DNA from 2 places in the Comamonas faecalis genome. Region 2 is predicted to be linked to the other one. Evidence: predicted binding sites of a transcription regulator. Region 2 holds the regulator's gene; the other holds the start of a gene.

Region 1 (11,313 bases), 110 kb from region 2:
GTGCGCGCCGGGCTGGCTTGGCGACCGGCGTGGCGTCTGGCACCGCCGCGGTGGCTGCAGGGCTGGCGACCGCATCCGGCGGTGCGACCAGGATGGCGGCCACCTTGGCGCTGGCGGCAGGCTTGCGCCCACTACTGGCCGCAGGCGCGGGTTTGACTGCGGCCACGGGTTTGCTGGCGCTGGCCTGCCGGGCCGCAGGCTTGTCATAGGCGTCCTTGGCCAGCAGGGTTGCGGGTTGGGTGGGGGCGGGAGGCAGGGGCATGGTGATGGAAAGCGAAAAAATGGCGCGCAGCGATTTCAGAAAAAACAAAAGCCGCCGAGGTTGCCCTGGCGGCTTGTGCGGGAGAGGATGGCAGATCCAGTGACTTTCAGCGGCATTGAATCATTATGCCTGCGCTCCCGGACGGGGTTGCGACAGAAAACAGCAGGGCTGCCTCAGGCCACTTTCTTGACCTGGTGCTTGAGCGCCTTGACGGCCTTGAGCACCTCGTCGACATGACCCGGTACCTTCAGGCCTCGCCATTCCTGCACCAGGATGCCGTCGGGGCCGACCAGGAAGGTCGAGCGCTCGATGCCCTTGACCTTCTTGCCGTACATGATCTTGTTCTTGACCACGCCAAACATGTGGCACAGCTTTTCCTCGGTGTCGGCGACCAGCTCGAAGGGCAGTTCAAGCTTGGCCTTGAAATCGTCGTGCGACTTCATGTTGTCGCGCGAGACGCCGAACACCTCGGCGCCGGCCTTGACAAAATCCTTGTATTTGTCGCGGAACTGCATGGCCTCCGTGGTACAACCGGGCGTGTTGTCCTTGGGGTAGAAATACAGCACCACCACCTGGCCCATGTGTGACGTATTGGAAACCTTGATGTCGCCAGTCGCGACGGCTTCGAATTCAGGAAGGGGTTTATTGACAACGATCGCCATGGCGCTTAGATCTCTCCCGCGTAAAGTCGATGAAAGGCCTGGGGGATGTGTCGTGATGCCGCCAGATCGTGCCGCGGTGCGACGCCGCCGTATCAAGCAAAGCTGGCCCCGGGCCGCCAAAACCGGATTTTAACGCAAAACCCGGTTTTTGGCTAGCTGCGCATCCAGCTGGCGCCAGCGTCCTGCGGCGAGATACCCACTAAATTTAGTTTTCCAGCAGTAGAGCAGCCACTACATGCCGGCCCTCGCCGGCCAGGATGTTGTAGGTGCGGCAGGCAGCTTGCGTGTCCATGGTCTCCATGCCGATTTGCCGATCGACCAATGGTTTGAGCCAGGCCGGCGGTACGAAGCGCAGGCGGTTGCCGCTGCCGAAGATCGCCACCTCGGGCTGCAAGAGCGCCAACTGCTCGAAGTGCGCGGGCGTGAGGTCTTCAAAGCGCGCGCAGTGCCAGCCCTGGCGCTCGCCACGCGAACCCACGACCACGCTGGTCGTGATGCGATCGGCGTCGACGTTGATCCAGCCCGGCCCATAGGCTGTGACGGATTGGGTGTCGGGACGATCGTGCTGGAATTTCATGGCAGGCGGCTTGCGCGCTCAGGCGCGGCGGTGAATTATGGTCAAATTATAGGTTTCGTCCCGTATTGGTGCCCGTGCGCATGAAGCCCATCCACAAATCTGCCAAGCTCAATCATGTCCTGTACGACGTTCGTGGTCCCATCGTCGATGCCGCGCGGCAGATGGAGGACGAGGGCCAGAAGATCATCAAGCTCAACATCGGCAACCTGGCGTCGTTCGGCTTTGATGCGCCAGAGGAAATCCAGCAGGACATGATCCGCAACCTGCCCAACTCGGCAGGCTATTCGGACAGCAAGGGCATCTTCGCCGCGCGCAAGGCGGTGATGCACTACAGCCAACAGCAGGGCGTGGCCGGCGTGACGCTGGACGACATCTACCTGGGCAACGGCGCCAGCGACCTGATCGTGATGGCCACGACGGCGCTGCTCGACGATGGCGACGAGCTGTTGGTTCCGGCGCCCGACTACCCGCTGTGGACCGCCTCGGCCAGCCTGGCCGGTGGCAGGCCGGTGCACTACCAGTGCGACGAGGACGACGGCTGGATGCCCAGCCTGGACGACATCCGAAGCAAGATCACGCCGCGCACGCGCGGCATCGTCGTGATCAATCCGAACAATCCGACGGGGGCGCTGTACTCGGACGAGCTGCTGCGCGCCATCGTGCAGATCGCACGCGAGAACGAACTGGTGATCTTTGCCGACGAGGTCTACGACAAGGTGTTGTACGACGGTGCCAGGCACACCGCGCTGGCCAGCCTGTCGACCGACGTGCTGACGCTGACCTTCAATTCACTGTCCAAGGCCTACCGCAGCTGCGGCTACCGCGCCGGCTGGATGGTGGTGTCGGGTGACAAGAGCGCGGCGCGCGACTACATCGAAGGCCTGAACATGCTGGCCAACATCAAGCTCGGCTCCAACGTGCCGGGCCAGTGGGCCATCCAGACCGCTTTGGGCGGCTATCAGAGCATCAACGACCTGGTCAGGGAGGGCGGGCGGCTGAGCCGCCAGCGCGACCTGGCCTACGAGCTGGTCACGCAGATCCCGGGCGTCACCTGCGTCAAGCCGCAAGCGGCGCTGTACATGTTCCCGCGCCTGGATCCGCAGGTGTACCCGATCGAGGACGACCGCCAGTTCTTCATGGAGGTGCTGCGCGCCACGCGCGTGATGCTGGTGCAGGGCTCGGGCTTCAACTACCCGGATCACCAGCACTTTCGCATCGTCTTTCTGCCGCACGAGGATGACCTGCGCGAGGCCATCGGCCGACTGGCCGACTTCCTGGCGCTGTATCGTCAGCGCCGTGCCAAGGCGGTGCTGGTCGCCTGAGAGATTGAGAAAAAATTCCCCATGCCCGCTTTGCACGCCAAAACACTCCCGCTCATCGTTGCAAATACTTGCCACGGCCCGAGTCGTGGCTGCGTTTTGCCCTTGCAGGGCGCAGGCACTGCTGGAACTGCAGCACTCAGCCTCGATTGGGTGCGTTTTGGCGCGCCTTTCGGGCACGGCCAATTTATTGTCAACCTCTGAGTTTTTGACCGTTCAAGGCGCCTGGCCGAGCCGGGCCGCCGTTTTTTTGATTGATTGAGACCCATGAAACCCATCCAAGTCGGCCTGCTGGGCATTGGCACCGTCGGTAGCGGCACCTTCCAGGTGCTGGCGCGCAACCAGGAAGAAATCCGCCGCCGCGCGGGCCGCGGCATCGAGATCACGATGGTGGCCGATCTGGACACCGCGCGCGCGCGCTCCATCGTGGGCGACGGCGTGCGCGTGGTGGGCGATGCGCGCGAAGTGATTGCCAACCCGGACATCGACGTTGTCGTCGAGCTGATCGGCGGCTACGGCATCGCCAAGGCGCTGGTCCTGGAGGCGATTGCCGCCGGAAAGCATGTGGTGACCGCCAACAAGGCGCTGCTGGCGGTGCACGGCCAGGAGATCTTCAAGGCCGCGCACGAGCAGGGCGTGGTCGTCGCCTTCGAGGCCGCGGTGGCCGGCGGCATCCCCATCATCAAGGCGCTTCGCGAGGGGCTGACGGCCAACCAGATCCAGTGGGTGGCCGGCATCATCAACGGCACGACCAATTTCATCCTGTCGGAAATGCGCGACAAGGGGCTCGATTTCGACGTGGTGCTCAAGGAGGCGCAGCGCCTGGGCTACGCCGAGGCCGACCCGACCTTCGACATCGAAGGCGTGGACGCAGCGCACAAGGCAACCATCATCAGCGCTATCGCCTTCGGCATCCCGGTGCAGTTCGACAAGGCCTACGTGGAAGGCATCACCAAACTCGCCGCGGCCGACATCAAATATGCCGAGCAGCTGGGCTACCGCATCAAGCTGCTGGGCATCACCAAGCGCACCGAGAGGCTGCAGGCCGACGGCACGGCCGTCCGTGGTGTGGAGCTGCGCGTGCACCCCTGCCTGGTGCCGGCCAAGCGCCTGATCGCCAACGTGGAGGGCGCGATGAACGCCGTGCTGGTTCAGGGTGACGCGGTGGGCGCGACGCTGTACTACGGCAAGGGCGCGGGCAGCGAGCCGACGGCCAGCGCGGTGATCGCCGACCTGATCGACATCGCCCGCCTGATAGACGCCGACCCGGCGCACCGCGTGCCGCCGCTGGCCTTCCAGAGCCACACGCTGGCGGCCGCCGGCGGCGAGCTGCCGGTGCTGCCGATGGCCGACGTGGTGACCAGCTACTACTTGCGCATTCGCGTGGCCGACGAGGCCGGCGTGCTGGCGCGCATCACCGGGCTGCTGGCCGGCGCGGGCATCAGCATCGACGCGGTGTTGCAGCGCGAGGCCGACGAGGTGGGCGGCGAGGGCAGCACGCAGACCGACCTGATCATCCTCACGCACGAGACGCGCGAGGGCGACATGGACGCAGCGTTGGCGCAGATCCAGCAACTGCCCACGGTGCTGGCGCCGATCACGCGCATCCGCAAGGAGGAGCTCAACTGATGCGCTACCTCTCCACCCGGGGCGACGCCACGCCGCGCCAGTTCTGCGACATCCTGCTCGAAGGCCTGGCGCCCGACGGCGGCCTCTACCTTCCCGAGGCCTATCCCCAGGTGGGCGGCCGGCTGGCGCAGCTGCGCCAGACCTATGCCGACCAGGGCTATGCCGCGCTGGCGTTCGAGATCCTGTCGCTGTACATCGACGACATCCCGGCGCAGGATTTGCGCGCAATCTGCGCCAAGACCTACACCGCCGAGGTCTTCGGTACGCCGCAGATCACGCCGCTGCGCCGGCTCGAGGGCCAGTTGTTCATCGAAGCCCTGTCCAACGGCCCGACGCTGGCCTTCAAGGACATGGCCATGCAGCTGCTGGGCAACCTGTTCGAGTACGAACTGGCCCGCCGCGGCGAAGAGCTGAACATCCTGGGCGCGACCAGCGGCGACACCGGCAGCGCCGCTGAATATGCGATGCGCGGCAAAAAGGGCGTGCGCGTCTTCATGACCAGCCCGCACGGGCGCATGAGCCCGTTCCAGCAGGCGCAGATGTTCTCGCTGCAGGACGAGAACATCCACAACATCGCTATCGAGGGTGTGTTCGACGACTGTCAGGACATCGTCAAGGCGGTCAGCAACGACCTGGAGTTCAAGCGCCAATACAAGATCGGCACCGTCAATTCGATCAATTGGGCACGCCTGCTGGCCCAGGTGGTGTACTACTTCGCCGGCTACTTCCAGGCAACGCAGGCCGACACCGAAAAAGTCAGCTTCACCGTGCCCAGCGGCAACTTCGGCAACATCTGCGCCGGCCATGTGGCGCGCCAGATGGGCCTGCCGATCGCTCGCCTGGTCGTGGCGACCAACGAGAACGACGTGCTCGACGAGTTCTTCCGCACCGGCGTCTACCAGGTTCGCGGCGCGGCGGCGACCTACGAGACCTCCAGCCCGTCGATGGACATCAGCAAGGCGAGCAATTTCGAGCGCTTCGTCTTCGACCTGGTCGGGCGCGACGGCGCGCGCACCCGCGCGCTGTTCACCGACGGCGTGGCGCGCCAGGGGCGCTTCGACCTGAGCCAGGACGCAGCGTTTGCCGATGCTGCGGCCAGATTCGGCTTTGCCAGCGGCAAGAGCACCCACGCCGACCGCCTGGCCACCATCCGCGACTGCGCGCAGCGCCTGGGCCAGATGGTCGACACGCACACCGCCGACGGCATCAAGGTCGCGCGCGAGCACCTGGGCGCCGAGCCCATGATCGTGCTGGAGACCGCGCTGCCGATCAAGTTCGCCGCGACCATCGAGGAAGCGCTGGGCCGTCCACCCGAGCGCCCGGCGCGCTTTGACGGCATCGAGAGCCTGCCCAAGCGCGTGACCGTACTGCCCGCCGACGTCGACCAGGTCAAGGCGCTGATCGTGCGCCACTGCGGCGCCTGAGGCATGAAGGTCGTCGGCTTTGCCGGTTACTCGCGCAGCGGCAAGACCACGCTGATCGAGCAGCTGGTGGCGTTGCTGCGTGCGCGCGGGCTGCGCGTGTCGGTGCTCAAGCATGCGCACCACCATTTCGACATCGATCATCCGGGCAAGGACAGCTGGCGCCACCGCCAGGCCGGCGCCTACGAGGTGCTGGTCGCCTCCAGCCAGCGCCTGGCGCTGCAGCGCGAATATGAAACGCCGCACGAGCCTGACGTGCATGCGCTGCTGCGCGAGCTCGACCCTGCGGTCGACTGGGTGCTGGTCGAGGGCTTTCGCGAGGCGCAACTGCCCAAGATCGAGGTCTGGCGCCAGATCGACGACGAACGCGGCGCGCGGCCGTTGCGCTACCCGCACGACGCCTGGGTGCGCGCGGTGGCCACCGACGCACCGCAGCTGCTGCAGCCTGCGCCGCGCCAGCCGGTGCTGGATTTGAACCGCCCCGCGCAGATAGTCGATTGGCTGCTGGCCCATCCCGCCTGGTTTGGCGTGGGCTCGCCGGCCGCAACCCAAGAGGAGACATGCCATGAACCGTCCCGCCCTCCAATCGCTTGACGACGCGCTGGCCGTGCTGCTGGCGCAGGCCATGCCGCTGGCCGGGCGCGAGAGCGTCTCCACCTTTAGCGCCGATGGCCGCGTGCTGACCGAGGACATCGTCTCGGCGCTGCAGGTGCCGCCGCAGGACAACTCGGCGATGGACGGCTACGCGCTGCGCTGCGCCGACGTTGCCGAGCCCGGCGCGGTGCTGCCCATCTCGCAGCGCATCCCGGCCGGCAGCGTCGGCCAGCCGCTGCAACCGGGCAGCTGCGCGCGCATCTTCACCGGCGCGCCGGTGCCGCCCGGCGCCGATGCCGTGGTCATGCAGGAAGAATGCGTTCCGGAGGGCGAGGGCAGCGCCCGCATCAACACCGCGCCCAGGATGGGCCAGAACATCCGCCGCGCGGGCGAGGACATTGCGCTGGGCGCCACGGTGCTTGCCGCCGGCACGCGCCTGGGCCCGGCTGCCTTGGGCATGGCTGCCAGCATGGGGAGGGCGCAGCTCACCGTGGCTGCGCGCCCGCGCGTGGCGCTGTTTTCCACCGGCGACGAGCTGGTGATGCCGGGCGAGGTTGCGCCGCAGGACATGCGGCCGGGCGCCATCTACAACAGCAACCGCTTCTTTCTGCGCGCGATGCTGGAGCGCCTGGGCTGCGCCGTGACCGACCTGGGCGTCGTGCCCGACCAGCGCGAGGCCACGGTGGCCGCGTTGCAGATGGCGGCGCAGGGCAACGACCTGATCCTGACCAGCGGCGGCGTCAGCGTCGGCGAGGAAGACCATGTCAAGCCCGCGGTGCAGGCGCTGGGCCATCTGGATCTATGGCAGCTGGCCATCAAGCCGGGCAAGCCCTTTGCCTACGGCCGGGTGGAGAACGGGGCAGGCGGCGCGCATTTCATGGGGTTGCCGGGCAACCCGGTCTCCAGTTTCGTCACCTTCGCGCTGCTGGTACGCCCCTTCGTGCTGCGGCTGCAGGGCGTGCAGGACGTGGCGCCGCAGGCCGTGGCGGTGCGCGCGGACTTCGACTGGCCGCGCGGCGACCGGCGGCGTGAGTTCCTGCGCGCGCGCCTGAACGCCCAGGGCGCTTTGGAGCTGTTCGCCAACCAGGGCTCGGGCGTGCTCACCTCGACGGTCTGGGGCGACGGCCTGGTCGACAACCCGCCGGGCCAGGCCATTGCCCGTGGTGATACGGTACGGTTTTTGCCTTTTGCCGCATTGCTGACATGACCACCAAGACCGTGACCCTGCGCTACTTCGCCTCGATCCGCGAGACGCTGGGCGAGAGCGAAACCCTGACGACCGACGCCGCCACGCTGGGTGCGCTGCGCGACGCGCTGATTGCCCGCGGCGGCGCCCACGCCCAGGTGCTGGCGCGCGGCAAGCCGGTGCGCATGGCGCTGAACCAGGCCATGGCGCGCGAGAGCCAGCCGCTGCCGGACGGCGGCGCCGAGGTGGCGTTTTTCCCGCCGGTCACCGGCGGTTGACGGCAGGGCGGCGTCCGGGTCAGTCCTGGCCGTCGCCGTCACCGCCCAGATCGGGGCTGCGCCACTGCAGCAGTTCGGCCAGGCGCAGCATCACCCAGCGTGCCTCGGACGCGTCCAGCCCCGACTCGGCGCTCGCCAGCCCGGCATGGATCTGGCGCAGCACCCGTTCTTCCGAAGGCGTGTGGGTTTGGTAGAGCTGCTGCGCCTGCTCCACAAGCTGGCAGGCCAGGTCTTCACACAACTCGTAGCGCTGCAGCAGCGCCTCGCGCGCAATGCCAAGCCGCCCGCTGGCGCGCGTGTACAGCGCAATAAAAGACGGTGGTATGTGAATCTGGCTGTCGTCTTGCATGGCCGCGCCATTGTCCTGCGAAAGGCGCTGCCGCAACTTATTGCGACGTGTCCTCTTCCTTCTTGGGCATGGTGTCGGTGCGCGTGAACAGCCAGAAGAAGAAACCGCCCATGCCCAGCATGAAGGCAATGCCAATGGCGCTGAACAGGCCGACGTCGGTCGTGAACAGGTCGTGAAGCAAACGCATGACGGCTCTTTCGTATGCTGCGGGTTTTGCAGGAATTGCTACCCATGCAGCGAGTAGTGTTATTGTGGCAGAGCCCCTGGCCATCAGGGCGAACCCGCGTCCTGTTGTTGATGTGCGTCAATGTTGCGCCGGCGCAGGCCGCCGCTTCGGGCGTCAATCGGGCGTGAAGTGCGTCTCAAAGTGCGCCAGGTCGACCTCCAGCTCGAAGCTGACCAACTGCCCCATCTTGCCGTCCGACAGGCGGCAGGCGGCAAACAGGCTGGAGCGCCCGGCGAGCGCAAAGCTGGGCAGGTCGATCAGCGCGTAGGGGTGGGGCACGAACACATGGTGTTCGAACATGATGCGGTGTTCGTTGCGTGGCGATGGGTACAGCGTGTAGCCGTGGGCGGTGAAGGCTTGGGTTGCCATGGCAGGGATGCGCGTTATGCGCGTTACAGTAGGCGGGCAATGTAGCAAATCCACCCAATCGCCTGCCATGTCCAGCGTTTCCATCCAGACCGAGGATTTCGATGTCTCCGCCGAGCTTGCGCGGCTGCGCGCCGGCGACGCGCGCGTGGGCGCGGTGTGCTGCTTTGTCGGCACGGTGCGTGACCGCAATGAGGGCGACGCGGTGGCGGCGATGGAGCTAGAGCACTACCCCGGCATGACCGAGAAGTCCATCGAGGCCATGGTTGCCGACGCGCACCGGCGCTTTGGCATTTATGCGGCGCGCGTCATCCACCGTGTCGGGCCCTTGCAGCCGCTCGACCAGATCGTGCTGGTCGCCGTCACCGGCGCGCACCGTGGCGAGGCCTTCCAGGCCTGCGAATTCCTGATGGACTACCTCAAGACCCAGGCGCCGTTCTGGAAAAAAGAGCAAACCCCCGAGGGCGCGCGCTGGGTCGATGCCCGTGTCAGCGACGACGCGGCGCTGGCGCGCTGGGGGCTGAGCCTGGATCCGATGGCGCCATAGCGCTGCCTGGGCGCTGCGGACATGCAGCACCTGCCCGTACCCAAACGGCGCCGCCTGCCACGACACCATCCCAGCACCCCAGCACCTTCCTCGCACCATGCACGACGCAGCGACTCCCAGCCCACGCCGCAGCTTCTGGCGAACCACATGGTTTGCGGCCGGCGCATGGCTGCTTGCCGCGGTGGCGCAGGCGGGCAACGCACCCGCCCCCGCGCCCTTGAGTTTCTCGCAGGCCTGGCTGCAGTTGCAGCAGGGCTCCGACCAACTCGCCGCCAGCGAGCGGGCCGTCGAGGGCGCGCGCCTGCGCCGCGAGGGCATGCAGGGGCTGGGTGGCCCCACGGTGGCGCTGACCGGCATGGCCTATCGCTACAAGGCGCAGGTCGACATCGACCTGGATCCGGCGCGCCACTCGCTCGATGGAGTCATCGGCCTGCTGCCGCCGGCGCTGGGCGGCGGCCTGGGCGGTGCACCGCAGCTGCCCAGCAACTACAACCTGCAGCGCAGCGACAACCGCGCCTCGGCCAGCGTGTCGCTGCTGTGGCCGCTGTACGTCGGCGGCGCGGCCGACGCAGTGCGCTCCGGCCTGCAGGCGCGTACCGACGAGGCGCTGGCCGACGCACGGAGCGACGCACTGGCCTTGCACAGCCTGCTGGTCGAGCGCTACTTCGGCGCCCAGCTGGCGCGGCGCGCCGCCCAGTTGCGCCAGCATGCACTGGCGCTGGTGCGCGAGCATGACGCCGCCGCGCAGCAGATGCTGGAGGCGGGCGTGGCCTCGCAGCTCGACCGCCTGCAGGCGCGCGCCGCGCTGGCCGACGCCGAGCAGCAGGCCCGCCAGGCGTTGGACCAGGCACAACTGGCGGCCACCGCGCTGGCGCGCACGGTCAAGGCGACTGCGCCGCTGCAGGCCAGCAGCCCGCTGTTCGTGCTCAGCCAGCCGCTGCAGCCGTTGCAACGGTTCCAGGATGCGGCGCAGCAACACCACCCGGGCCTGGCCAAGGTGCAGGCCAAGCGCAGCCAGGCCGGCGCCTTGCACGACGCGCAGGAGGCGCTGCGCAAGCCCCAGTTACTGGGCTTTGGCCTGCGCGAGGTCAACACCCAGGGCAAGCCCAGCTGGGTTGCCGGCGTGGCCGCGCGCTGGACGCTGTGGGACAGCGTCGACCGCGACCAGCTGGCCGCCGCCAGCCAGCGCAGCGTCGAGCAGGCACAGCTGGCCGAGCAGCAGGCGCGCAGCGACATTGCGCTGCTGGTTGAAAAGCACTGGCTGGCGGTAGAGCAGGCGCGCCGCCAGTACCTGGCCCAGCAGGCGCAGCAAGACCTGGCGCAGGCGCTGCTCAAGCTGCGCCAGGCGGGCCTGCGCGAGGGTACGTCCACCACGCTGGAGCTGATCGAGGCCGAGGTCAACCTGGCCAGGATCGGCACCGAGCGCGCGCAGACCGCCAACCAGTACGTGCAGGCGCTGGCCGCGCTGCTGCAGGCCTGCGGGCTCAGCGAAGACTTCGCGCGCTACCAGGCGCAGGCCGACATCCTGATTCCCACCGATACCACCATCACCGCGCCATGAGCACCACGCCCGCCGCTTCCCCTCGTCTGTCCTGGCCTCTGTTGCTGGCCGGCCTGGTGGCGCTTGCCTTCGTTGCCTGGGGCTTCTGGCGCGCGGCGCAGCCGCCGGCGCCCTATTTCCAGGGTCAGATGGAGGCGCGCGAGACCGACATTGCGCCCAAGATCAGCGCGCGCATCGCACGCGTGGCGGTGACCGAGGGCCAGCAGATCCAGGCCGGCGACCTGCTCGTCGAGATGGATAGCCCCGAGGTGCGCGCCAAGCTGGCGCAGGCCGAATCGGCCCAGGCGGCGGCGCAGGCCGTGGCCGACAAGGCCCGCCACGGCGCGCGCCCGCAGG
Region 2 (11,313 bases):
GATTTTTTTGTCCCCTCTGCGTCGGCCTGTGTCGATGGTATGGCATTGCTGGACGACCCGCAGGAATGGTCGGCTTTTGGCCGCCCGCTGGCGGCTGGGGGTGATGCGAAGACGCAAGATTGGGAGTCGCACGTAGTGCTCGAAGGCATGCACTGCGCGGCCTGCGCGCTGACGATCGAGGAGGCGCTGCAGCGTGTGCCCGGTGTGCGCTCGGCCACGGTCAGCGCGGCAACGCAGCGCGCGCGCGTGGTCTGGCGGGTTGGGCAGACGGTGCCGTCACGCTGGATGGATGCGGTGCGCCGCGCCGGCTACCACGCCCTGCCGGCCATGGATGCGACTGCGCGCGCGCGCCGCCAGCAGGAAAAGCGCAAGGCGCTGTGGCGCTGGCTGGTGGCCGGGTTCTGCATGATGCAGGTCATGATGTACGCGTGGCCCGCCTACGTGGCGCAGCCGGGCGACCTGACGCGGGAGATGGAGAGCCTGATGCGCTGGGCGTCCTGGGTCATCAGTCTGCCGGTGGTGCTGTTCGCCTGCGGGCCGTTTTTCTCCAGCGCGCTGCGCGATGTGCGGCGGCGGCGCGTCAGCATGGATTTGCCGGTCGCGCTGGGCATGCTGATCACCTTCGTCGTCAGCATGCTGGGCACGTTCGACCCTGACGGGGTCTTTGGCCACGAGGTGTATTACGACTCGCTGACCATGTTTGTCTTCTTCCTGCTTACCGGCCGCTGGCTGGAGCTGCGCCTGCGCGACCGCACTGCAGGCGCACTGGAGGCGGTGATGAACCGGCTGCCCGACAGCGTCGAGCGGCGCATGTCCGATGGCGGCTTCGAGCGCGTCGCGGTTCGCCGTCTGAAGGCGGGCGACGTGGTGCGCGTGCTGCCCGGCGAGGCTTTTCCGGCCGACGGCCGTATTCTGAGCGGGCGCACCCAGGCGGACGAAGCCTTGTTGACCGGCGAGTCGACGCCATTGGCCAAGACCGAAGGCAGCCACGTGGTTGCCGGCAGCTACAACCTGCATGCGCCTGTGCTGGTTCGTGTGGATGCGGTGGGGGAGCAGACGCGTTTTGGGCAGATCGTTGCGCTGATGGAGAGCGCGTCGCTGCAAAAGCCCCGCCTGGCGCAGCTGGCCGACCGCATCGCCCGGCCGTTTCTGATTGGTGTGCTGCTGGCGGCGGCGCTGGCGCTGGCGTGGTGGTGGCCCACCGATCCGGCCCACGCGCTGATGATCGCGGTCGCCGTGCTCGTCGTCACCTGCCCTTGCGCGCTGTCGCTGGCAACACCCGTGGCCATGCTGACCACCGCCGGCTCGCTGGCGCGCGCCGGCGTGCTGGTGCGCCGGCTGCAGGCGCTGGAGGCGTTGGCGCAGGTAGACACCGTGGTGTTCGACAAGACCGGAACGTTGACCCATGACCGTCTGGCGGTCACGGGCGTGCATGTCGACGCTGGTGCCGGGCTGAGCCAGGAGCAGGCGCTGGCCCTGGCGCAGCAACTGGCGCGCCAGTCGCTGCATCCGGTCTCGCGCGCGCTGGTGGCGGCTGCGCTGCCTCGGGCGGAGCCTGAAGGCTGGCAGATCCAGGCGGTGCAGGAGATCACTGGCGCCGGCCTGCAGGCACAGGCGCGGCTGCCCGGTCAGGCGCAGCCGGCGCTGGTGCGGCTGGGCAGCGCGGTATTTGTGCGCGCGGCGCAACCGTCCTCGGCGGGGCAGGGCGTGTATCTGTCGGTCGAGTCCGGTGGCCAGGTCCGGCTGCTGGCGTGCTTTGATTTGAGCGAGGCGCTGCGCCCCGAGGCGCCGGCAGTGGTCGCGCAGTTGCAGGCGGCGGGCATGCAGGTGCAGTTGCTGTCAGGCGACAGCAGCGCCGCCGCCGTGCAGCGGGTGGCAGAGCGCACCGGTGTGCAGGTGGCGCGCGCCGCCTGTACGCCGCAGGACAAGTTGCAGCATCTGCAGGCGCTGCAGCAGCAGGGGCGGCGCGTGGCGATGGTGGGCGACGGGCTCAACGACGGTCCCAGTCTGGCCGCTGCCCATGCGTCGCTGGCTTTCGGGAAATCGGTTGCTTTGGCGCAATCACGTTCTGACGTCGTGGTTTTAGGGGACAATCTCGCCCTCGTTGCCCAAACCCTGCTAGTAGCTCGCCGCACGGTGGCCATCGTGCGCCAGAACCTGGGCTGGGCCGCCGGCTACAACGCCGTTGGCGTGCCGCTGGCGATTGCCGGTCTGATGCCGCCCTGGCTGGCGGGGCTGGGCATGGCGCTGAGCTCGCTGCTGGTCGTCCTCAATGCCGCGCGCTTGGCGCGCCCGGTGGGTGATGGCGCCGCGCAGGCTCTGCGAGGCAACGTGGCGCGGGAGGCAGTGCCCGCGCAAGGGGTTTGACCATGGATGTCCTGTATTTGCTGGTTCCGCTGTCCGTCGTGCTCGTGCTGCTGGTGATCGCCGGCATGTGGTGGGCGATTGACCGTGGGCAGTTTGAAGACATTGATCAGGAGGGGGAGCGCATCCTGCGCAGTGATTGACGTTCGTCAAAAACCATGATGCGTCTCTGGTTAATATTTTTTCGCTAATCACAACGAGGTAACCGATGGATTCATCAACGACGAAAGTGGAGCATTACGACGATTCCGTCGTAAGGCAATTCACGATCATGTCCGTGGTCTGGGGCGTCGTGGGCATGCTGGTCGGCGTGTTCATCGCCGCCCAGCTGGCCTGGCCCGAGCTCAATTTCGGCATCCCATGGCTGAGCTATGGGCGCCTGCGGCCGCTGCACACCAATGCCGTGATCTTCGCCTTCGGCGGTTGTGGCCTGTTTGCAACCAGCTACTACGTCGTCCAGCGCACCTGCCAGACGCGGCTTTTCATGCCCAAGCTGGCCAGCTTCACCTTCTGGGCCTGGCAGGCAGTGATCGTCGGGGCGGTCATCTCGCTGCCGCTCGGCTATACCCAGTCCAAGGAATACGCCGAGCTGGAGTGGCCGCTGGATGTATTGATCGCCATCACCTGGGTGAGCTATGCCATCGTGTTCTTCGGCACCGTCGGCATCCGCAAGGTCAAGCACATCTATGTCGCCAACTGGTTCTTCGGCGGTTTCATCCTGACGATTGCGCTGCTGCATATCGTCAACAGCGCCGCCATTCCTGCCGGCTGGATGAAGAGCTACTCGGCCTATGCTGGCGTGCAGGACGCCATGGTGCAGTGGTGGTACGGCCACAATGCCGTGGGCTTCTACCTGACCACGGCCTTCCTGGGCATGATGTATTACTTCATCCCGAAGCAGGCCGGCCGGCCGGTGTACAGCTACCGCCTGTCGATCGTGCACTTCTGGGCGCTGATTTTCACCTACATGTGGGCCGGCCCCCACCACCTGCACTACACCGCGCTGCCGGACTGGACCCAGTCGGTGGGCATGGTGTTCTCGCTGATCCTGCTGGCGCCGAGCTGGGGCGGCATGATCAACGGCATCATGACGCTGTCGGGTGCCTGGCACAAGCTGCGTGAAGATCCCATCCTGCGCTTCCTGATCGTTTCGCTGTCGTTCTACGGCATGGCCACGTTCGAGGGCCCAATGATGTCGATCAAGACCGTCAACGCGCTGTCGCACTACACCGACTGGACGATTGGCCACGTGCACGCAGGCGCGCTGGGCTGGGTCGGCCTGATCACGATGGGTTCGCTCTATTACATGGTGCCGCGCCTGTTCGGCAAGGAAAAAATGCATTCGATCAAGGCCATCGAGCTGCACTTCTGGCTGGCCACGATCGGCATCGTGCTCTACATCGCCGCGATGTGGATTGCCGGCGTGATGCAGGGCCTGATGTGGCGCGCGGTCAACGCCGACGGCACGCTGACCTACACCTTCGTCGAGAGCGTCAAGGCCAGCTATCCCTTCTACGTCATCCGTTTCCTGGGCGGCGTGCTGTACCTGGGCGGCATGGTCATCATGGCCTGGAACGTCTGGCTGACGGCCATTTCGGGGCGCTCGGTGAAGATCGCCGTTCCCACCACGGTTGCGCACGCCTGAGGATAGGAGAGCCTGACACATGTCCAAGACCAACAACACCTCCTCGGGCTTTACCCACGAGAAGGTCGAGACCAACAACTTCCTGATGATCGTGCTGATCCTGCTGGTCGTCGCCATCGGCGGCCTGGTGGAGATCGTGCCGCTGTTCTTCCAGAAGTCGACCACCGAGCCCGTCGACGGCCTCAAGCCCTACACGGCGCTGCAGCTGGCCGGGCGCGACATCTATCAGCGCGAGGGCTGCTACAACTGCCACTCGCAGATGATCCGTCCCTTCCGCGCCGAGACGCTGCGCTATGGCCACTACTCGGTGGCCGGCGAGTTCGTCTACGACCATCCCTTCCAGTGGGGCAGCAAGCGCACCGGCCCGGATCTGCACCGCGTGGGCGGCCGCTACAGCGACGAGTGGCACCGCATCCACCTGAACGACCCGCGCGACGTGGTTCCAGAGTCCAACATGCCGGCCTACCCGTGGCTGGAGAAGAACCTGGTGAATGCCGCGGTCATGCCGGCGCACATGCGCGCGCTGCGCAAGGTGGGCGTGCCTTATACCGACGAGGAGATCGCCGGCGCAGTGCAGGAGGTGGAAGGCAAGACCGAGATGGACGCCATGATTGCCTATCTGCAATCGCTGGGTCACCAGCTCAAATAAGGGAGGCAGCCATGGACATCACCACCTGGCGCATCGCGGTCACGCTGGCATCGCTGGCGAGCTTCGTGGGCATTGGGGTCTGGGCCTACCTGGGCCGCAACCGCGCGCGCTTCGAGGAGGCGGCGCAGCTGCCCTTCCTCGAGGACTGACGCCTCCCACGTACACAACTAGAGAGAACCCATGAGCGATTTCACGAGTAACTTCTGGTCGGTCTACGTCACCATCATCACCATCGTCGGCATCGTCGGCTGTGGCTTGTTGCTGTGGCTCACGTCGCGCAAGAAGGTCGAGGCGACGGCCGACAACACCACCGGCCACGTCTGGGACGAAGACCTGACCGAGATGAACAACCCCATGCCGCGCTGGTGGATGTGGCTGTTCGTCATCACGCTGCTCTTTGGCGCCGGCTACCTGATCGCCTATCCCGGGCTGGGTACCTTCAAGGGCCAGCTGGGCTGGACGCAGGTTGGCGAGTACCAGCGCGAGATGGACAAGGCGGCCGAGCAGTTGCAGCCGCTGTACGCGCGCTTTGACGGCATGAGCGCCGAGCAGCTGACGCAAGACCCGGCAGCCATGGCCATTGGCGACCGCCTGTTCATGAACAACTGCGCCCAGTGCCATGGTTCGGACGCGCGCGGCAGCAAGGGCTTTCCCAATCTGAGCGACGGCGACTGGCTGTATGGCGGTGATCCCGAGCAGATTCGCCAGACCATTCACGACGGCCGTATCGGCGTGATGCCTCCGATGGCCGAGGCCGTGGGCTCGGGCGAGGACGTGCGCAACGTCGCCCAGTACGTGCTCAGCCTGTCGGGCAGTCCGCACGATTCGGTGCGCGCCGCGCTGGGCAAGCCGCTGTTTGCCTCTTGCGCCGCCTGCCATGGTGCCGACGGCAAGGGCAACCAGGCGCTGGGTGCGCCCAACCTGACCGACGATGTCTGGCTGCATGGCTGGGGCGAGGCGGCGATCGTCGCCATGATCAACAACGGCAAGACAAACCAGATGCCGGCACAGGCGATTGCCGAGGGCGGCAAGCTCACCGACGCCCAAATCAATGTGCTGACGGCTTATGTCTGGGGACTGTCCCACCAGGGGGCTTCGGGTCAGTAGTTCTGACGTGTTGCACTATGGGCCGGCTGCCTTTGCACAGGGCGCCGGCCCTTTCGTGTTGAAGCCGTAATGGCTTGTGCGGGTCAAGAGAAGTATGTAGCGCCATGAAAGCAAAGCCGGGTAAACCCCATAAAACCATTACCAAGACCGCGCCGCCTGCCGCTGGTGCGCAGACGGTGTCGCTGTACGAAAAACGCAGAAAAATCTATCCGCGCTCCATTGATGGGATTTTTGCGCGCTGGCGCTGGATCATGGTCTACGTCACGCAGCTGGTGTTCTATGGCCTGCCCTGGTTGCAGTGGGGCGAGCGCCAGATGGTGTTGTTCGACCTGGGTGCGCGCCGTTTTTATATCTTCGGCCTGGTGCTGTATCCGCAGGACTTCATCTATTTGACGGGTCTGCTAATCATCTCGGCGCTGTCGCTGTTTTTGTTCACCGCCGTGGCCGGGCGTTTGTGGTGCGGCTTTGCCTGCCCACAGACCGTATACACCGAGATCTTCGTGTGGGTAGAGCACAAAATCGAGGGCGATCGCAGCGCGCGCATGCGTCTGGATAAAAGCGGCTGGACGTTCGAGAAAATCTGGAAGAAGACGGCCACGCAAGTCGTCTGGCTGGCCATCGCGCTGTGGACGGGCTACACCTTTGTCGGCTACTTTGTGCCTATTCGCGAGCTGGGCAGCGAGCTGCTGGCCCTGCACGGCGGCTGGCAGATTTTCTGGGTACTGTTCTATGGCCTGGCTACCTATGGCAACGCCGGTTTCTTGCGTGAGCAGGTCTGCCAATACATGTGCCCGTACGCGCGCTTCCAAAGCGCGATGTTCGACAAAGACACGATGATCGTCACCTACGACCCCGAGCGCGGCGAGCCGCGTGCGCCGCGCGCCAAGACGGTGGACTACAAGGCCAAAGGGCTGGGCGATTGCATCGATTGTTCGCTGTGCGTGCAGGTGTGCCCGGCCGGCATCGACATCCGCGACGGGTTGCAGTACGAATGCATAGGCTGCGGCCTGTGCGTGGATGCTTGCGACACCGTGATGGACAAGATGAACTACCCGCGTGGGTTGATTCGCTTTTCCACGCAAAACGGAGTCAAGAACCACTGGACGCAGTCGCAGATGATCAAGCGCGTGCTGCGTCCGCGCGTACTGGTTTACTCCGCACTGCTGCTGCTGCTGTGCATTGGCATGATGGCTAGTCTCGTCGTACGCTCGCCGATGAAGGTGGACATCGTGCGCGACCGCGCCGCGCTCTCGCGCATCGTCGCCGGTGGCAAGCTGGAGAACGTTTACCGCCTGCAGATCATGAACGCTACCGAACGCGCGCAGCGCTACCACATTGCGGCGCGCGGCTTGCCGGAGCTGGAAGTGGCCACCGAGCAGGAATTCGACCTGGGGCCGGCCGAGTCGCGCTGGGTGTCGGTGCGCCTGCACATCCCCTACGGCTCGGCGCAGCCCGGGTCGCACACGATTTACTTTGATATCCAGGCGCTGGGCAGCAAGGCACAGGTTTCCGAGAAATCGGTGTTCCTGGTGCCGCGCTGAGTGGTCGCCGTTTCGATGAGGAGTCTTCAATGATTGCAAATCCCTCCACTGCACCCGGGCCGATGCCCGGTGACGCCCCGGCGCGACCCTGGTGGAAGTTCGGCATGGTCTGGATGCTGATCGCCGGGCCTGCCGTCGTCGTCGTCGCCGGTTTCGTGACGCTGTGGCTGGCCGTCAGCCGCCCTGATCCGGTACTGAGCGAAGACTATTACCAGCGCGGCCTGGAAATCAATCAGACGCTCAGGGCGCAGCAGGAAGCGGAGGCGGCAGCCATGACGCCGGCGCTCAAGGGCCGCAACCATGCGGCAACGCCGCGAGAACATCGTCCCTGATATCGCGCGCGGCAAGCGCCGGGCTCTGACCATGCGCTGTCGTGACCTGGGTCAATTCCGAGTGCCGTGCATGGTTTAGCGCGCATGCATGGATTGCATGGCCGGCCTCAGTGCTAGTCTGCCTCTTCATCCAAAGAACAGGAGACGATGCAATGCGGATGCAGCGACTGATGTGGATTGTCTGGCCGGCCTTTCTGATGGCGGCCGTGCTGGAAATGCTGGTGTTTGCTTTTGTCGATCCGCAAATGTTGCAGTGGTTCGACCAGCCGGTGAACCTCTCGCGCGAAGGTGTCTACACCGTGGCGTTCTTCGTGTTCTGGCTGGTGATCATGGGTGCGGGCGCGCTGACGACCCTGCTGTCGCTCTCGCCCTTTGAACTCAATCGCTGCCCTGTCCCCGACCTGCAGCGTCCAGCCGATTGCGCCAAGTTTTCTTCGATGTAATACCGCCCGTGGCGGGATTGGCCGTCGTCAGGCCTGTTGACTGTTGACGATGGCTTTGAGCGCGTCGGTGTCCAGGATGCGCACGTGGCGCTGTTTGACCTCGACCAGACCGTCCTCGGCGAACTTGGAGAAAGTGCGGCTGACGGTCTCCAGCTTGAGGCCCAGGTAACTGCCGATCTCTTCGCGGGTCATGCGCAGCACCAACTCGGATTGCGAGAAGCCGCGGTCATGCAGGCGCTGCACCAGGTTGAGCAAGAAAGCCGCCAGCCGCTCCTCGGCGCGCATGCTGCCGAGCAGCAGCATCACGCCGTGCTCGCGTACGATCTCGCGGCTCATTATCTTGTGCAGGTGTGTCTGCAGCGGTGTGACCTCGCGAGACAGTTCCTCTATGCGGTCGAACGGCATCACGCAGACCTCGGCATCCTCCAGCGCCACGGCATCGCAGGTGTGGTGGTCGTTGACGATGCCGTCCAGGCCGATGATCTCGCCGGCCATCTGAAAGCCCGTGACCTGGTCGCGTCCGTCCTCGGTCGCCACGCAGGTCTTGAAAAAACCGGTGCGAATGGCAAACAGCGAGGTGAATGCCTCGCCGTTGCGAAACAGCGAGCCGCCGCGCTTGATCTTGCGCCGCGTCGCAACGATGTCGTCGATGCGCTGCATTTGCTGGTCGTTCAGGCCGACCGGCATGCACAACTCGCGAAGATTGCAGTTGGAGCAGGCGACTTTGAAGGCGTGCGCGCTGGAAGAAGCAGAAACCTTGCCCATGGTCAGAGCTTACATCTGAAAAAAGGTACAGAGGGTAAATCCGGAGACAATCTCGGGACTCTCGATCCGGGCCAGGCCGCCATGCAGGAAGCGGCCGGTTCTTGATTGTAGTCAAGACGGTTGCCGGTCCACTGCGGCACAGTCTTGCCGTTATCGTCTGGAAATCCGTCATGACCGTTGCTATCACGCCCGAACTCCTGCGTCGCTTCGACGTGCCCGGGCCCCGCTACACCTCCTATCCCACGGCCGACCGCTTTGTCGAAGCGTTTGGCGAAGAGCAGTACGTGCTTGCGCTGCAGCAGCGCAAGGTCAGTGCGGTGGGCAAGAACACGCCACTGTCGCTGTACGCGCACATCCCGTTTTGCGAGTCGCTGTGCTATTACTGCGCGTGCAACAAGATCATCACCAAGCACCCCGAGCGCGCCGAGGTCTACCTGCGCTACCTCAGCCGCGAGATCGACCTGCACACGGCGCACTGCGGCGTCGGGCAGCAGGTCAGCCAGTTGCACCTGGGCGGCGGCACGCCCACCTTCCTGACCGACGAGGGCCTGCGCGACCTGATGAGCATGTTCACGCGCAGCTTCACGCTGGTGCCCGGCGGCGAGTATTCCATCGAGGTCGACCCGCGTACCGTCGACGAACACCGCCTGGCGGTGCTCAAGGAACTGGGCTTCAACCGCCTGAGTTTTGGCGTACAGGACTTCGACCCCGACGTGCAAAAGGCGGTGCACCGGGTGCAACCCGCTGACAAGGTGTTTGCGCTGGTCGAGAGCGCGCGCAAGCTGGGTTTCGACTCGGTCAACGTCGACCTGATCTACGGCCTGCCGCTGCAGACGCCCGAATCGTTCAACCGCACGCTGGAGCAGGTCGTGCAACTGCGCTCGGATCGCATTGCGCTGTACGCCTATGCCCACTTGCCCGAGCGCTTCAAGGCGCAGCGGCGCATCAATATCGCCGACCTGCCGGCGCCCGCGGCCAAGGTGTCCATGCTGGCGCGCTCGATCGAGTCCTTCATCGACGCGGGCTACGTTTACGTGGGCATGGATCACTTCGCGCTGCCCGACGACGCGCTGGCCGTTGCCAAGCGCCAGGGACGGCTGCACCGCAACTTCCAGGGCTACAGCACCCAGCCCGATTGCGACCTGATTGCGCTGGGCGTTTCGGCCATCGGCCGCGTCGGTGCAACCTATAGCCAGAACGCCAAGGTGCTGGAGGACTACTACGACGCGATCAACCGCGGCCGCATCCCGATTGCGCGCGGCCTGGCGCTGACGCGCGACGATCTGATGCGCCGCGCCGCCATCATGGCGCTGATGTGCCAGGGCGAGTTGCTGTACGAGCCGTTTGCGCAGTCCTGGCTGGTCGACGTGCCCCAGTACTTCGCTGCCGAGCTGGAGCGGCTCAAGGACATGGAGCAGCAAGGCCTGGTCTGCCTCAAGCCTGAAGGCGTGCAGGTCACGCCTATGGGCTGGTTCTTCGTGCGCGGCGTGGCCATGGTGTTCGACAGATACCTGCAGGCCGACCGTAATCGCGCGCGGTTCTCGCGCATTATTTAAACGGCAAGCGGTGTTGCTCGTATCTATTGGTCCTCTCATTGCCCCTTCTCGTCCCGGCGCGGTCGAGCGGGCGCATGCCGCCCGACACCCGGCGGATTACCCTCCATGTTGCTAGCTCTGGCCTCGACGGCCTTGTTCATGGGTTTGACGGGTGGTGCTCACTGCCTGGTGATGTGTGCCGCCCCCTGTGCAGCTTTGACGGGCCAGTTGCACAAGGGTGAAGACGAGGGCCAGGCGGTAGCGGGAGGGGCGCTGACGCTGACCCGAATCCAAGGGGGCGGTGCAGCGCCAGCACGCCGGCTCGGCGCGCGCCTGCTGGGCTTTCACCTGGGGCGTCTGCTCGGTTACGGCGCGGCCGGTGCATTGGCCGCGCTGGCCATGGACAGGCTGGTCTGGCTCGCGGACTTCAGTCCGGGCCTGCGCCCGCTGTGGACGCTGATGCATGTGCTGATCCTGGCCTGGGGGCTGCTGATGCTGTTGCAGGCGCGTCAGCCGGCATGGATCGAGGGAGCGGGGCGCACGCTGTGGCAGTGGGTGCGTCCCTGGACGCAGCACACCACCGGCCTGTTCGTCACGGGCATGGCCTGGGCATTGTTGCCATGCGGGCTGCTCTACAGCGCACTCTTGATGGCCGCATTGAGCGGCAGCGTGGTCAATGGCTTTGCCTGTATGGCACTGTTCGGCCTGGGCAGTGCGCTGTGGCTGATTGCCGGCCCCTGGGCGCTGGGGCAGTTGCACCAGCGGCTGGCCCAGGTGCGCGCGGGATTGGGCATGCGCGTGGCGGGAGCCATTTTGTGCACCATGGGGGCGTGGGCGCTGTGGATGGACGTCGTCCACGGGCAACCTGCGCCCTGGTGCGTGTCGTAGGATGGCGACAGGACAGGGTTGGACTACACTTTCCAGCACTTGTA

What was found. The regulator FNR, encoded in region 2, switches genes on or off when oxygen is low (the NO sensors DNR and NnrR bind a similar motif). The targets are predictions, from matches to a motif close to TTGATNNNNATCAA.
Region 1: the regulator FNR is predicted to act here: its motif matches at 8,572-8,585, upstream of ABD767_RS00720 (DUF3149 domain-containing protein).

What each region holds. Positions count from the first base shown of each region.
Region 1 is NZ_BAABBP010000001.1:145,823-157,135, forward strand. Features, by position in the region: gene ABD767_RS00670 (PhoH family protein) at 1-262, opposite strand, end outside; gene ABD767_RS00675 (redoxin domain-containing protein) at 436-924, opposite strand; gene ABD767_RS00680 (MTH938/NDUFAF3 family protein) at 1,130-1,501, opposite strand; gene ABD767_RS00685 (aminotransferase class I/II-fold pyridoxal phosphate-dependent enzyme) at 1,582-2,823, shown strand; gene ABD767_RS00690 (homoserine dehydrogenase) at 3,088-4,449, shown strand; gene thrC (threonine synthase) at 4,449-5,873, shown strand; gene mobB (molybdopterin-guanine dinucleotide biosynthesis protein B) at 5,877-6,464, shown strand; gene ABD767_RS00705 (molybdopterin-binding protein) at 6,436-7,671, shown strand; gene ABD767_RS00710 (MoaD/ThiS family protein) at 7,668-7,928, shown strand; gene ABD767_RS00715 (hypothetical protein) at 7,948-8,277, opposite strand; gene ABD767_RS00720 (DUF3149 domain-containing protein) at 8,315-8,464, opposite strand; gene ABD767_RS00725 (hypothetical protein) at 8,618-8,872, opposite strand; gene moaE (molybdopterin synthase catalytic subunit MoaE) at 8,940-9,416, shown strand; gene ABD767_RS00735 (TolC family protein) at 9,514-10,977, shown strand; gene ABD767_RS00740 (HlyD family secretion protein) at 10,974-11,313, shown strand, end outside.
Region 2 is NZ_BAABBP010000001.1:38,561-49,873, forward strand. Features, by position in the region: gene ABD767_RS00180 (heavy metal translocating P-type ATPase) at 40-2,367, shown strand; gene ccoS (cbb3-type cytochrome oxidase assembly protein CcoS) at 2,370-2,507, shown strand; gene ccoN (cytochrome-c oxidase, cbb3-type subunit I) at 2,573-4,009, shown strand; gene ccoO (cytochrome-c oxidase, cbb3-type subunit II) at 4,029-4,658, shown strand; gene ABD767_RS00200 (CcoQ/FixQ family Cbb3-type cytochrome c oxidase assembly chaperone) at 4,670-4,807, shown strand; gene ccoP (cytochrome-c oxidase, cbb3-type subunit III) at 4,839-5,765, shown strand; gene ccoG (cytochrome c oxidase accessory protein CcoG) at 5,870-7,306, shown strand; gene ABD767_RS00215 (FixH family protein) at 7,336-7,638, shown strand; gene ABD767_RS00220 (hypothetical protein) at 7,791-8,081, shown strand; gene fnr (fumarate/nitrate reduction transcriptional regulator Fnr) at 8,109-8,846, opposite strand; gene hemN (oxygen-independent coproporphyrinogen III oxidase) at 9,017-10,402, shown strand; gene ABD767_RS00235 (urease accessory protein UreH domain-containing protein) at 10,508-11,269, shown strand.